One region of the Mesobacillus sp. genome, then DNA from elsewhere that is predicted to be linked to it. Evidence: predicted binding sites of a transcription regulator. Region 1 holds the regulator's gene; the other holds the start of a gene.
What was found. Region 1 encodes Rex, which represses fermentation and respiration genes when NADH is low (regulators of the CRP and FNR family bind a similar motif). Its sites were predicted from a motif close to TTGTGAAATATTTCACAA; they were not measured.
Positions count from the first base shown of each region.

Region 2: a site for Rex is predicted at 2,216-2,233, ahead of AC3EBE_RS02435 (DoxX family membrane protein). Genes of this name have one in related genera too.

Region 1 is NZ_JBYNSB010000028.1:5,355-11,144, forward strand. It holds gene AC3EBE_RS10915 (ABC-F family ATP-binding cassette domain-containing protein) at 1-639, opposite strand, end outside; gene moaC (cyclic pyranopterin monophosphate synthase MoaC) at 809-1,303, shown strand; gene AC3EBE_RS10925 (redox-sensing transcriptional repressor Rex) at 1,330-1,995, shown strand; gene AC3EBE_RS10930 (YdiK family protein) at 2,155-2,355, opposite strand; gene AC3EBE_RS10935 (CPBP family intramembrane glutamic endopeptidase) at 2,359-3,090, opposite strand; gene groES (co-chaperone GroES) at 3,507-3,791, shown strand; gene groL (chaperonin GroEL) at 3,847-5,466, shown strand.
Region 2 is NZ_JBYNSB010000009.1:62,100-67,889, reverse strand. It holds gene AC3EBE_RS02445 (MBL fold metallo-hydrolase) at 1-678, opposite strand, end outside; gene AC3EBE_RS02440 (MFS transporter) at 869-2,059, opposite strand; gene AC3EBE_RS02435 (DoxX family membrane protein) at 2,313-2,828, shown strand; gene AC3EBE_RS02430 (DoxX family membrane protein) at 3,077-3,592, shown strand; gene AC3EBE_RS02425 (STAS domain-containing protein) at 3,742-4,518, shown strand; gene AC3EBE_RS02420 (DUF445 domain-containing protein) at 4,939-5,790, opposite strand, start outside.

The sequences.
Region 1 (5,790 bases):
AGGGTAGCCTTGCAGATACTGCTCCAGCGACGAAAGAGTGTCAATATCCAGGTGGTTCGTCGGTTCGTCCAGGATTAAAATATCCGGGCGGGTCAACAGGAGCTTGGCTAATGCAAGTCTTGTTTTTTGGCCCCCGCTTAAAGTGGATATTTTTGTGGAATAATCAAAGGAATGAAAGTTCAGGCCATGCAAAACTGAACGGATGTCCGCTTCATACTGGTATCCGCCTTTTTCCTTAAACTGGACCTGCAGAATATCATATTCTTTTAGAACTCTGTCGTATTCTGTCTGGTTTGACAGGATGTCAGGATCCGACATTTTTTCCTCTAGCCGGCGAAGGTCCTTTTCCATGCTGTGAAGATGGGAAAAGACGCCAAGCATTTCGTCCCAGATGCTTTTCTCGGACTCCAGCCCAGTATTTTGTGCGAGATAACCGATGCTTGTACCCTTTGGACGGATGATTTCACCGCCATCATGGCTTTCATGTCCAGCGATGATTTTGAGGAGGGTCGATTTTCCAGCCCCATTGCGGCCAACAAGGGCAACACGGTCATTTGTCTGTATTTCAAACTTTATATTCGATAAAATAAGATCAGCAGCAAAATATTTTGAAAGCTGATTAACTTGTAATAATATCATTTTTTTCACCTCTATTGCCTTAGAGATAGTGTACCCCATTCAAATAGGCTCGGCAATATATGCGCCCCCTTCAAATGAAGGTTTGGCAAGGAATTTGTGAAGTTGGCAACAAAGTTCACACACAACTTTGTGAAAATAGTGTATTATTTTGTTTGAAAGGAGCTTGAACATGGCAGAGTTTACTCATTTTAATGAAGAAGGCAGGGCGAAAATGGTTGATGTCAGCGACAAACCTGAAACGGTTCGTACAGCGGTTGCCCATTCGAGCATCATTGTTAATGAAGATATATATGTAAGAATTACTGAAAATAAAATGAAAAAGGGCGATGTACTGGCTGTTGCCCAGGTTGCCGGCATCATGGCAGCAAAAAAAACGTCGGAAATCATTCCGATGTGCCATCCGCTTCCATTAACAGGGATTGACCTTTCGTTCGATTGGGAGCAAAATGAAAGTGACTATATTTTAAATATCACTGCATCTGTAAAAACAAAAGGGAACACCGGTGTAGAAATGGAAGCGTTAACAGCAGCTTCAGCATGTGCGCTGACTGTTTATGATATGTGCAAGGCCGTGGATAAAGGAATGGTGATCGGCAAGACATACCTCGTCGAAAAAACCGGCGGGAAGAACGGTGATTTTAAGAGAGAAGATAAGTTGATTTAAATCTAGAACAGGGTGGAGGATGGAGTATGACGAACGAGCCTATGAAAATTCCGCAGGCAACGGCAAAACGTTTGCCGCTGTACTACCGTTTCCTGCTGAACCTGCATTCATCTGGGAAGCAGCGGGTTTCATCAGCTGAGCTAAGTGAAGCGGTAAAGGTTGATTCTGCCACAATCAGAAGGGATTTTTCCTACTTTGGTGCGCTTGGCAAAAAAGGGTATGGATATAATGTGAATTATCTGCTTACCTTTTTCCGGAAGACACTTGATCAGGATGAGCTCACGAAAGTGGCGCTGATCGGGGTAGGTAATCTCGGTACAGCCTTTTTGAATTACAATTTTTCCAAGAACAATAATACGAAGATTGAAATTGCCTTTGATGTTGACCCGGATAAGGTTGGCACGAAGATTGGCGAAGTGCCGGTCTACCATATGGATGACCTTGATAAAAAGGTGGTCGAGGAAGGCGTGCAGGTTGCGATCCTGACTGTTCCGTCAGCTGTTGCCCAGCCGATTACCGATCGATTAGTCCAGGCAAATGTCAAAGGGATTTTGAACTTCACGCCTGCAAGACTGAATGTACCTTCATCCATCAGGATCCACCATATTGACCTGGCGGTAGAACTGCAATCATTAATTTATTTCCTTAAACATTATCCGACTGATGTCGAAACAGAAGCAGAAGAATTGTAAAAGAGATAGCCTCTTCGAGTGGAAGGGTTTAATTTATAGACAAAAGGGCCCGGAATTCCGGACCCTTTTTTGGTTTGAAGGACAGACATGAGTGTTGCTTTAGAATAATGAAATTCATTTGTACGATAACTGCAGTCTATGCCTCTTCAATCGAAGAGGCTATTTTTTTTGGATTTGTTTCAGTTTGAAATGGAACAGGATCATCCTGATGCCAGACCCGAAGTCGAAGGTAGCGAGCAGGACGAGCAGGTATGTGAAAAATCCCCAGCCAGTTTCATTGACATTCTGGATGGCGAAGTAGGTGAACAAGCTGCCTAACAAGATGTAGACAATGCCTGAAAATAAAGGAGATTGTCTCATTAATTAAAGTCCCCCAATAAAGCTTTGGATTTTTTCTGCTTCTCTTATCATTCTCTCAATGTCTTCTCTGAATACGGACTGAAGCAGGACAACGAATGTATTCATTGTAACATGGGCAATGATCGGTACGATGATTCGTTTTGTTTTTACATATAGGAAGGCAAAGGTAAAGCCCATCGCGGAATACAGGATGACATGCTCAGGCTCCATATGAGCAAGCGCAAAAATAACCGAACTGATCAATGCCGCAAAAAAGAAGTTCATTTTTTTATGAAGGCTGCCGAAGATGATTTTCCGGAAGACGATTTCCTCCAATATCGGACCGATGATTGAGCTCACAAGGATGACGACGGGGAAGCTTTCAATCAGGTTGATGATATCCTGGGTGTTCTCCGAGCCCATTTCAATACCGAGCATCTGTTCAATGCTTGCCGCGATGGACTGGGCCATCAATGCCAGGAACACACCGGCTATCGCCCAGGCTGCCGAACTTGCTGGCGAAGCCATTCCGCGTAAATCATCCTCCATCCTCTTTTCTTTTCGTAAAATAAGCAGCACGATGACCAGAGTTAGACTGAAACTGATCACAAGCCAGTAAGGAATCGAGAGTGTTTCCATCTCTTTCAGGCTTTTGCCCATTGCAGCTCCTACGAATGCTACAATCGGGAGGCCAACAAGGCTTGAAAGCTGCATGGCAATATAAATGATGATGATGTACCAATATTCCTTTTTCAATATGCTAATCTCCTTTAGGGCAAGTTCATAAGTTTATATACGATTCAATTCTATAAAGGTTCCGTTGTTACACTATCTCTCCATTTTACTAGCAGAGACCCTGAAAGTTCAAATTGCAGGTGCCTGGCTTAAAAAAACGGTTAAAGATCATGAGGCCGATGCATACTCTTTAAGGTGGACTTTTTTAGGGATGTCCGATCCCCTAAAAGCCTTGCTGCAAAATCGAAATAAATCGGGAAATAGCTGATTTTGTCGCGGTAATCCCGGCAGCTGGGGATTAATAAATTTTATAAAAAAAATTGGACTTCATGCTTGCAAAAAAAATGGAGATTCATTATTATATAAATTGTGTTAGCACTCTATCGAGGAGAGTGCTAATAAAATAATCTACATATAATTTGAGGAGGTTGTTTCACTTGATCAAGCCATTAGGTGATCGCATTATTATCGAGCTTGTTGAGTCTGAAGAAAAAACTGCAAGCGGTATCGTTTTACCCGACACAGCGAAAGAAAAACCTCAAGAAGGTAAAGTTGTAGCTGTGGGCACAGGCCGTGTCCTTGAAAATGGGGAGCGCGTAGCACTTGAAGTTGAAGTTGGCAACCGCATTATCTTCTCAAAATACGCAGGTACAGAAGTGAAGTACCAGGGAACTGAATACCTGATCCTACGCGAAAACGACATTTTAGCAGTTGTAGAATAATAACTGTTAACGACAGTACGTTATAAAACCAAAAATTTGAGGAGGTTTTTTTACGATGGCAAAAGACATTAAGTTCAGTGAAGAAGCACGCCGTTCAATGCTTCGCGGAGTTGACGCTCTTGCAAATGCTGTAAAAGTTACTCTTGGACCAAAAGGACGCAACGTGGTTCTTGAGAAGAAATTCGGTTCACCACTGATTACAAACGATGGTGTAACAATTGCTAAGGAAATCGAGCTTGAAGATGCATTTGAAAACATGGGTGCTAAGCTTGTTGCTGAAGTAGCAAGCAAGACAAACGATGTTGCTGGTGACGGAACTACTACTGCAACCGTTCTTGCTCAAGCGATGATCCGTGAAGGCCTTAAGAACGTAACTGCTGGTGCTAACCCAATGGGCATCCGCAAAGGTATTGAAAAGGCTGTTGTTACCGCTGTTGAAGAATTAAAAGCAATTTCAAAGCCAATCGAAGGCAAAGCTTCTATCGCACAGGTAGCTTCAATCTCTGCTGCTGACGAAGAAGTTGGCCAATTGATTGCTGAAGCAATGGAGCGCGTTGGCAACGACGGCGTTATCACAATTGAAGAATCTAAAGGCTTCACAACAGAATTGGACGTTGTTGAAGGTATGCAGTTCGACCGCGGATATGCATCTCCTTACATGGTAACTGATTCTGACAAGATGGAAGCAGTTCTTGAAAATCCATATATCCTGATCACTGACAAGAAAATCGCAAGCATCCAGGAAATCCTTCCTGTACTTGAGCAGGTTGTACAGCAAGGCAAGCCATTATTGATGATTGCTGAAGATGTTGAAGGTGAAGCACTTGCTACTCTAGTAGTTAACAAGCTTCGCGGAACATTCAATGCAGTTGCAGTAAAAGCTCCTGGCTTCGGCGACCGCCGCAAAGCTATGCTTGAAGATATCGCTGCATTAACTGGCGGTGAAGTGATCACTGAAGAGTTAGGCCGTGACCTTAAATCTGCAACAATCACATCTTTAGGACGCGCTTCTAAAGTTGTTGTTACAAAAGAAAACACCACCATCGTTGAAGGTGCTGGAGACAGCGCACAAATCGCTGGCCGTGTTAACCAGATCCGCGTTCAAATGGAAGAAACAACTTCTGAATTTGACCGTGAAAAATTACAAGAGCGCCTTGCTAAACTAGCTGGCGGTGTTGCAGTCATCAAGGTTGGTGCTGCTACTGAAACTGAATTGAAAGAACGCAAGCTTCGCATTGAAGATGCTCTTAACTCAACTCGCGCTGCAGTTGAAGAAGGTATCGTATCCGGCGGTGGCGTAGCGCTTCTAAACGTATACAACAAAGTATCTGAAATCCAGGCTGAAGGCGACGAAGCAACTGGTGTGAACATTGTCCTTCGTGCAATGGAAGAACCAGTTCGCCAGATCGCTCACAACGCAGGCCTTGAAGGATCTGTTATCGTTGAGCGCCTTAAGCGCGAAGAAGTCGGCACAGGCTTCAACGCTGCTACTGGCCAATGGGTAAACATGATCGAAGCTGGTATCGTTGACCCAACTAAGGTTACACGTTCAGCTCTTCAAAACGCTGCATCCGTATCTGCAATGTTCTTGACTACTGAGGCAGTAGTTGCTGACATCCCAGAACCAGCTGGTGCTGGAATGCCTGACATGGGCGGAATGGGCGGCATGATGTAAGTCTTGCCAACTAAAAAAGAGAGAAACCTTGTGGTATAAAGGTTTCTCTCTTTTTCTTTTGTATTATTATTTTCGTTTGCTCATAGCATGCGCATATTTTTGGAAAAGAATTGCTTTTTTACCTGTCGACTGGTGATTATAAGTATTATACTTACAGTATTAGTGGTGAAATTTTTACAAGCCTTTTGTCGAAATCATTGTTATCTTGTTATCAGCAGTAAGAAACTAGTTCTCTTGTATATACACCCTAACACAAAATTTTCAACAGGCTGATAAAGATAATAGTGCAGTGAACGAGTTAATTAATTGCCGAGGTGAAATATG
Region 2 (5,790 bases), on a different contig from region 1:
GACCTGGAAAGCCCAGTTGAATTTCTTTTCATAGCCTAATGTCGACATCGGAACGGCCCCGAGCGATTTTCCGCATGCGCTTCCTGCGCCGTGTGCTGGCCACACCTGCAGGAAGTCGGATAGCTTTTCGACCTTGCGGAGTGATGCAAACATATCGCGTGCCCCAGATTCGGATGTGCCTGTCACTCCAGCTGCTTTTTCAAGTAAATCAGGGCGCCCTACATCCCCTACGAACAGGAAATCTCCTGTAAAAATACCCATCGGTTCATTTGCGCCGCCTCCCTTATCGGTCAGCAGGAACGATATGCTCTCAGGCGTGTGCCCTGGTGTATGAAGGACATCAAAATGAACATTTCCGACATTGAAGGTGGAGCCTTCTGTAAGCAGTTCATGTTCATATTGATCGACATACTGATATTTCCAATCCTTGTCGCCTTCATCAGAGACATAGAGCTTTGCGCCATTATGATGCGCCAGCTCCCGTGCACCTGATAAATAATCTGCATGGATATGTGTTTCTGTAACAGCCGATATGTTGAAGCCTTCTTTTTTTGCTACATCCAGATAAGGCTGGATGTTTCTGGCCGGGTCAATGACAATGGCCTCACCCGTCCGCTGGCATCCAATCAAATAGGACATATGTGCAAGCTGCTCATCGAAAAATGATTTGAAATACATAATAATTCCTCCTCTTCAGTTTAATTTCGTCAATTTGGTTTTTATGATTACTAATGTTCTCTATACCCCGTACCATATTACTTAAAAAGTTTTATGCGGATATCTTCGATTCCAAAATATACCTATAAGTGTATTTTACCCTGAAATTATGACCGCTTACAAATAATAGCATTAAAAAACCCGCTCTATTTTATAGAACAGGTTTCCTCGTAAGATACAAATATAGAAAAATTGAAGCTAATACAGATAATGCCGAGGCAATGTAAATGCTGCTGTATCCAAGCCAGTGGCCGATCTGGCCGAATGCCATCGCGCCGATTCCAACGCCCAGATCGAAAAAGGAGAAGAAGGTTGCATTTGCCATTCCCTTCCTGTTCAGCGGCGCCTGCTCGACGGACCACGCCTGCAGTGCTGGCTGAACCGCGCCAAATCCGAAGCCGTAAAATCCAGCAGCGATGAACATGACAAGACTATTCGGGAGCCATGCCAGCAATACCATCGCGATCATGATCAAAGCTGCACCAGGAATAAAGATTGCCCGATGCCCTCTTTTATCATAAATCTTCCCGGCAGATGTCCTGGACAGCATTAAGAATATAGCAAAGATCAGAAAATACCATTGAATCCCCGAAACACCCTTCTGCGCGGAATAAATCGGCAGGAAGGATGTAATCCCACCGAAAGTGACCGTTATGAAAAATAGCAGAAAAGATGGATGCAGCGCGGTCTTTTCATAGAAATCCCACTTGTTCCTCTCCGTATCAGGCTGCATCTTCTCCACTTTTTTATAAGTAATTCTTGAGGCAAATAGAAAAGAAATCAAGCCAAGCACGGCACATACAAAAAACAGCTGCTTAAATGTAATAGCATCTGCAAGGGCGAGACCAAGCGAAGGGCCGAACGCCAGTGCAAGGTTTCCTGACAGGCCAAAATAGCCCATTCCCTCTCCTCTTCGCCGTGGCGGGATTAAATCAGTAGCTATCGTTCCGGATGCTGTTGTTGAAAAACCCCATCCTAAACCCTGCACGATCCTCATTAGGAATAGTAATCCTATCCCTAAAACAAATCCGTAAGATCCCACTGAGAGGACAAAAATAATAAGTCCTGTCAGGTATACAAACGCTCTTCCCTTTGTTTCCAGCAATCTTCCGGCATATGGGCGGACCAGCAAGGCCGAGAACGTAAAGATGCCTACGACAAAACCGATCAGTTGATCATTTCCGCCGAGATGCTCTACAAACAACGGGATGGTCGGCAATGTCATTTGAAAGCCAAGAAAGATAAAGAAGTTGGCCATGAGGATAAATACAAAGTCCCTGCTCCAAATTTTTTCTGACCCCTGATTTTGGGCCTGGGTCACTGCATTTGATTGTTTATCCATGTCGAAAGTATCTCCTTTCTGAATCAAAACCGGCTCTATCCATGCCTATCGGCGATCTGATTTTCTATTAGGGTGAACAAGTTTTGCTAACCTAATATGGCTTTTCCCTCTTTTTCATAATTATGTTCAAGATTCCGCCAATTTCTTGTTACTAATTTGTGAACAGTTTCACATTTCTGTCTCCTTAATTCCAGTTTCTGATATATTGTAAGTGTAATCAAACATTACTTATTTTTGAAGGGAAGCGATTCAGATGTTAGCTAAATGGTTAAGAGAAAACAATGGTGCCGCTGGCCTGCTGACAGTCATTCGGGTATGGCTTGGATATAACTGGATGACAGCTGGATGGGGAAAATTGACTGGAGAGGGCTTTGATGCAACTGGATACCTTAAAAATGCTGTAGCCAATCCGGTAAAAGGGCCGGATGGACACATGGTTTATGGCTGGTATGTATCTTTCCTGGAAAACATTGCACTGCCAAACGTTGATATCTTCAATTTCATCGTTCCGCTGGGTGAATTCCTGATTGGCCTTGGCCTGATCCTTGGATGCCTGACAACTGCCGCCATGTTCTTCGGCCTTGTAATGAACTTCAGCTTCTTCCTTGCCGGGACTGTATCTCATAACCCTACTGACATCTTCTTCGGCTTCATTATCCTGTTCGCTGGCTACAACGCTGGTAAATATGGCTTAGACAGATGGGTTGTTCCTTTCATCCGCAAAGCTGTCTTCAAAAAAGAACAAAACGCAGCGAACAACGCTGCTTAACTTTAAAACCACTTGATAAAAGGGCCTTTCATCAGGCTCTTTTTTTTGCGCATTCAGTTTTACTGCTGATAGATTCCCGCTTCCCCTAAAGCCTCCAGCTGGCGCACCTTTAGAACTTTGTTCGCAAATCAGACATATTGTTGTTGCTGTTTTGTGAACATACTTCCAGCCTTATCATCATTAAATCCAATTTCCATATAGTGTAGTGTAAGGCAATCATAAATGATTCTTGAGAGGATGCGATTGATATGTTCGCAAAATGGTTAAGAGAAAGCAATTACGCTGCTGGCCTGCTGACAGTGATCAGATTATGGCTTGGGTATAACTGGATGATGGCAGGATGGGGAAAAATGACTGGCAAAGGGTTTGATGCAACTGGGTATTTGAGCAATGCCGTGGCTAACCCGGTAAAAGGGCCGGATGGAAACATGGTATATGGCTGGTATGCATCCTTCCTGGAAAACTTCGCGCTGCCGAATGTCGACCTGTTCAACTTCATTATCCCGGTAGGTGAATTCCTGGTAGGTGTTGGCTTGATCCTTGGATGCTTAACAACTGCTGCTATCTTCTTCGGCTTAGTGATGAATTTCTCCTTCTTCCTGGCAGGTACTGTCTCTCATAATCCTACAGATATCTTCTTTGGCTTCATCCTCCTGTTCGCCGGCTTCAACGCTGGTAAATACGGCTTAGACAGATGGGTCATTCCATTCATCCGCAAAACAATTTTAAAAGATAAGGCTGGCGCATCACATAACAGCAAGTGACCTTCATTAACCAGCCTTCCCAGCAATCCCCGCATCGCAGCAGTTCCACAGAGCGCGATACGGGGATTTTATTTGTTTGGTATTCGTTGTACACTTTTCCAAAATTAGCTATAATTTATTTAATTAGCCCCCAGAATTGGAGCGATACGATGTTTAACTTTCAATCAGTTGATGCCGTCCATCTATTAAATAAAATATATGAAAATATCATTATTACAGATACAGATTTTAAGATTGTTTTCGTAAATCAATCTGCAAGACAGCTATTAACAAAAATCGGTCCTTTTTCAGAAATCAGCAATCCGGATGATTTTTTAAATAAGGATTTGCACCAATTAGAAGGTTTCCGTCAGCAAAATATCCTTGCCAAAGGGAATTACCCTCATACAGCCAAGATCAATTTTTTCAATAAATTTTCGGCATACATACATGTTGACACTCTGAAAAACCAGGATGGTGACAATCTCGGTTATATCCTGACATGGGAGGACGTAACGGAGTTTGAGAAAACGCTGGAGGAAAACAGGAAGCAGCTGCAAATCCTCGATATGCCAATCATTCCTCTATCTGTTGATACTGCTGTTCTCGTGCCGATAATGGGAAAATTGAACGAAGACAGACTGGAGCTATTGGAGAACAAGGTTCTGGCACACTGTGCTGAACACCAGAATGAGTATGTTATCTTCGATTTTACAGGCGTTTCAGAGGAATTGGATACTGCCAGCGGCTTCCGTCTTCAGCAGGTAGTCAATTCTCTTAAGCTGATGGGAGTCCAGTCAATATATGTAGGAATCCTGCCTGAAATGGCAAGGTCGATTGTCCTTGATGGCATTCAAGTAAATGTTCCAAGCTACAGTTCCTTCGTTCAGGGCATCCGCCATGTATGGAAGGAAACAGGCTATAAGCTTGTGAAATTGGAAGATTAATAATAATACCATGTCTTTTTCACAGACTCCCCTGCCAGATGCGCAGGGGATTTTCTATTCGAGTGGAAAAATACAGTCCAAATTAACGAAAAGATGTGGACCCCGGCGGGTAAACTTAGAGTTTGGCGAAAACAACGCGGATTTTGAGGTAAGCTGGTAAAACGTAACGATAATGGCACCGATTTCGGCGAAAAAATAATATATCGACGGACACGGCATGGATATCCAGGAAAACGAACGCCATATTGACGAAATCGAATGCGATATCGGCGAAAAAAAGAAAAAAACAATATATCGACGAAATTGACCCGGATATCGACGAATTGGAAATTATCAATGCAATTTTCCAGTTCAGGCATCTCCCCGCCCCGAAGATATCTGCGCAAAAAAGGCCAATCCGCACAACGGATTGGCCTTTTGCTACATTACGATAAATTTGAAAATGGTTAAACCGATCCCGATGAGGAAGCCGCAAACAGCTCCGTTCACCCTGATCCATTGAAGATCCTTGCCAATATTGTTTTCCATCATATCGATAAGGGTTTCGGTGTCGAGCTTGTCGAGATTTTCCCGTACCAGCTTGCCGACTTTGGAATGGTTCCTTTCAATTAAATCTGCAAGCTTGGTATGGAGCCAGCTTTCAAGAGCAGCTACTTTTTGCTCATCATTCTTAATTTCACTGATGAACTTGCTTACAAGCGGAATGACGTGATCATCCACAAAGGTTTCTTTTTCTATGAAGTCGATGGCTCGATTCTTTGATTTCACAAGCACATCTTTGATCTGGTGAGTCAAATCGAGTTCACTCACCATTTTATCCTTCCAGCCCTGGATTTCCTGCATCAATGCTTCCCGCTCACTGATACCGTCCAGTTCCTTGCGGATTTTCTCAAGGATCATATGCCTGTAGCGGTTATCGTTATTCTTGAGGTTGTTCATTCTTTTTAAAATGAACGATTGGAGCATATTGCCGATTTTTTCTTCGGTAATCATATTGCTGAAGGATTGAATCGCAAATTTCAATAATCCGTCTGCTTGCGTCGTTTCGATGGCCTGCTTGCCCAGCTTCCCAAGGACCAGCTTCGCTTCTTCTTTGGAAGCCCATTTCTCTGTCTCATTCAGCACATAGTTGAATGCCGCCTCATCGTATTCTTTTTCAAGAACATGCCTGGACGCTTTTTCTAACAGGACTGATACATCAGCAGATAAAAGAAAGCCTTTTATTTCGCTTTCAATCGCTGGAGCAAATCTTTCCACGTCTATTTTTTGTGC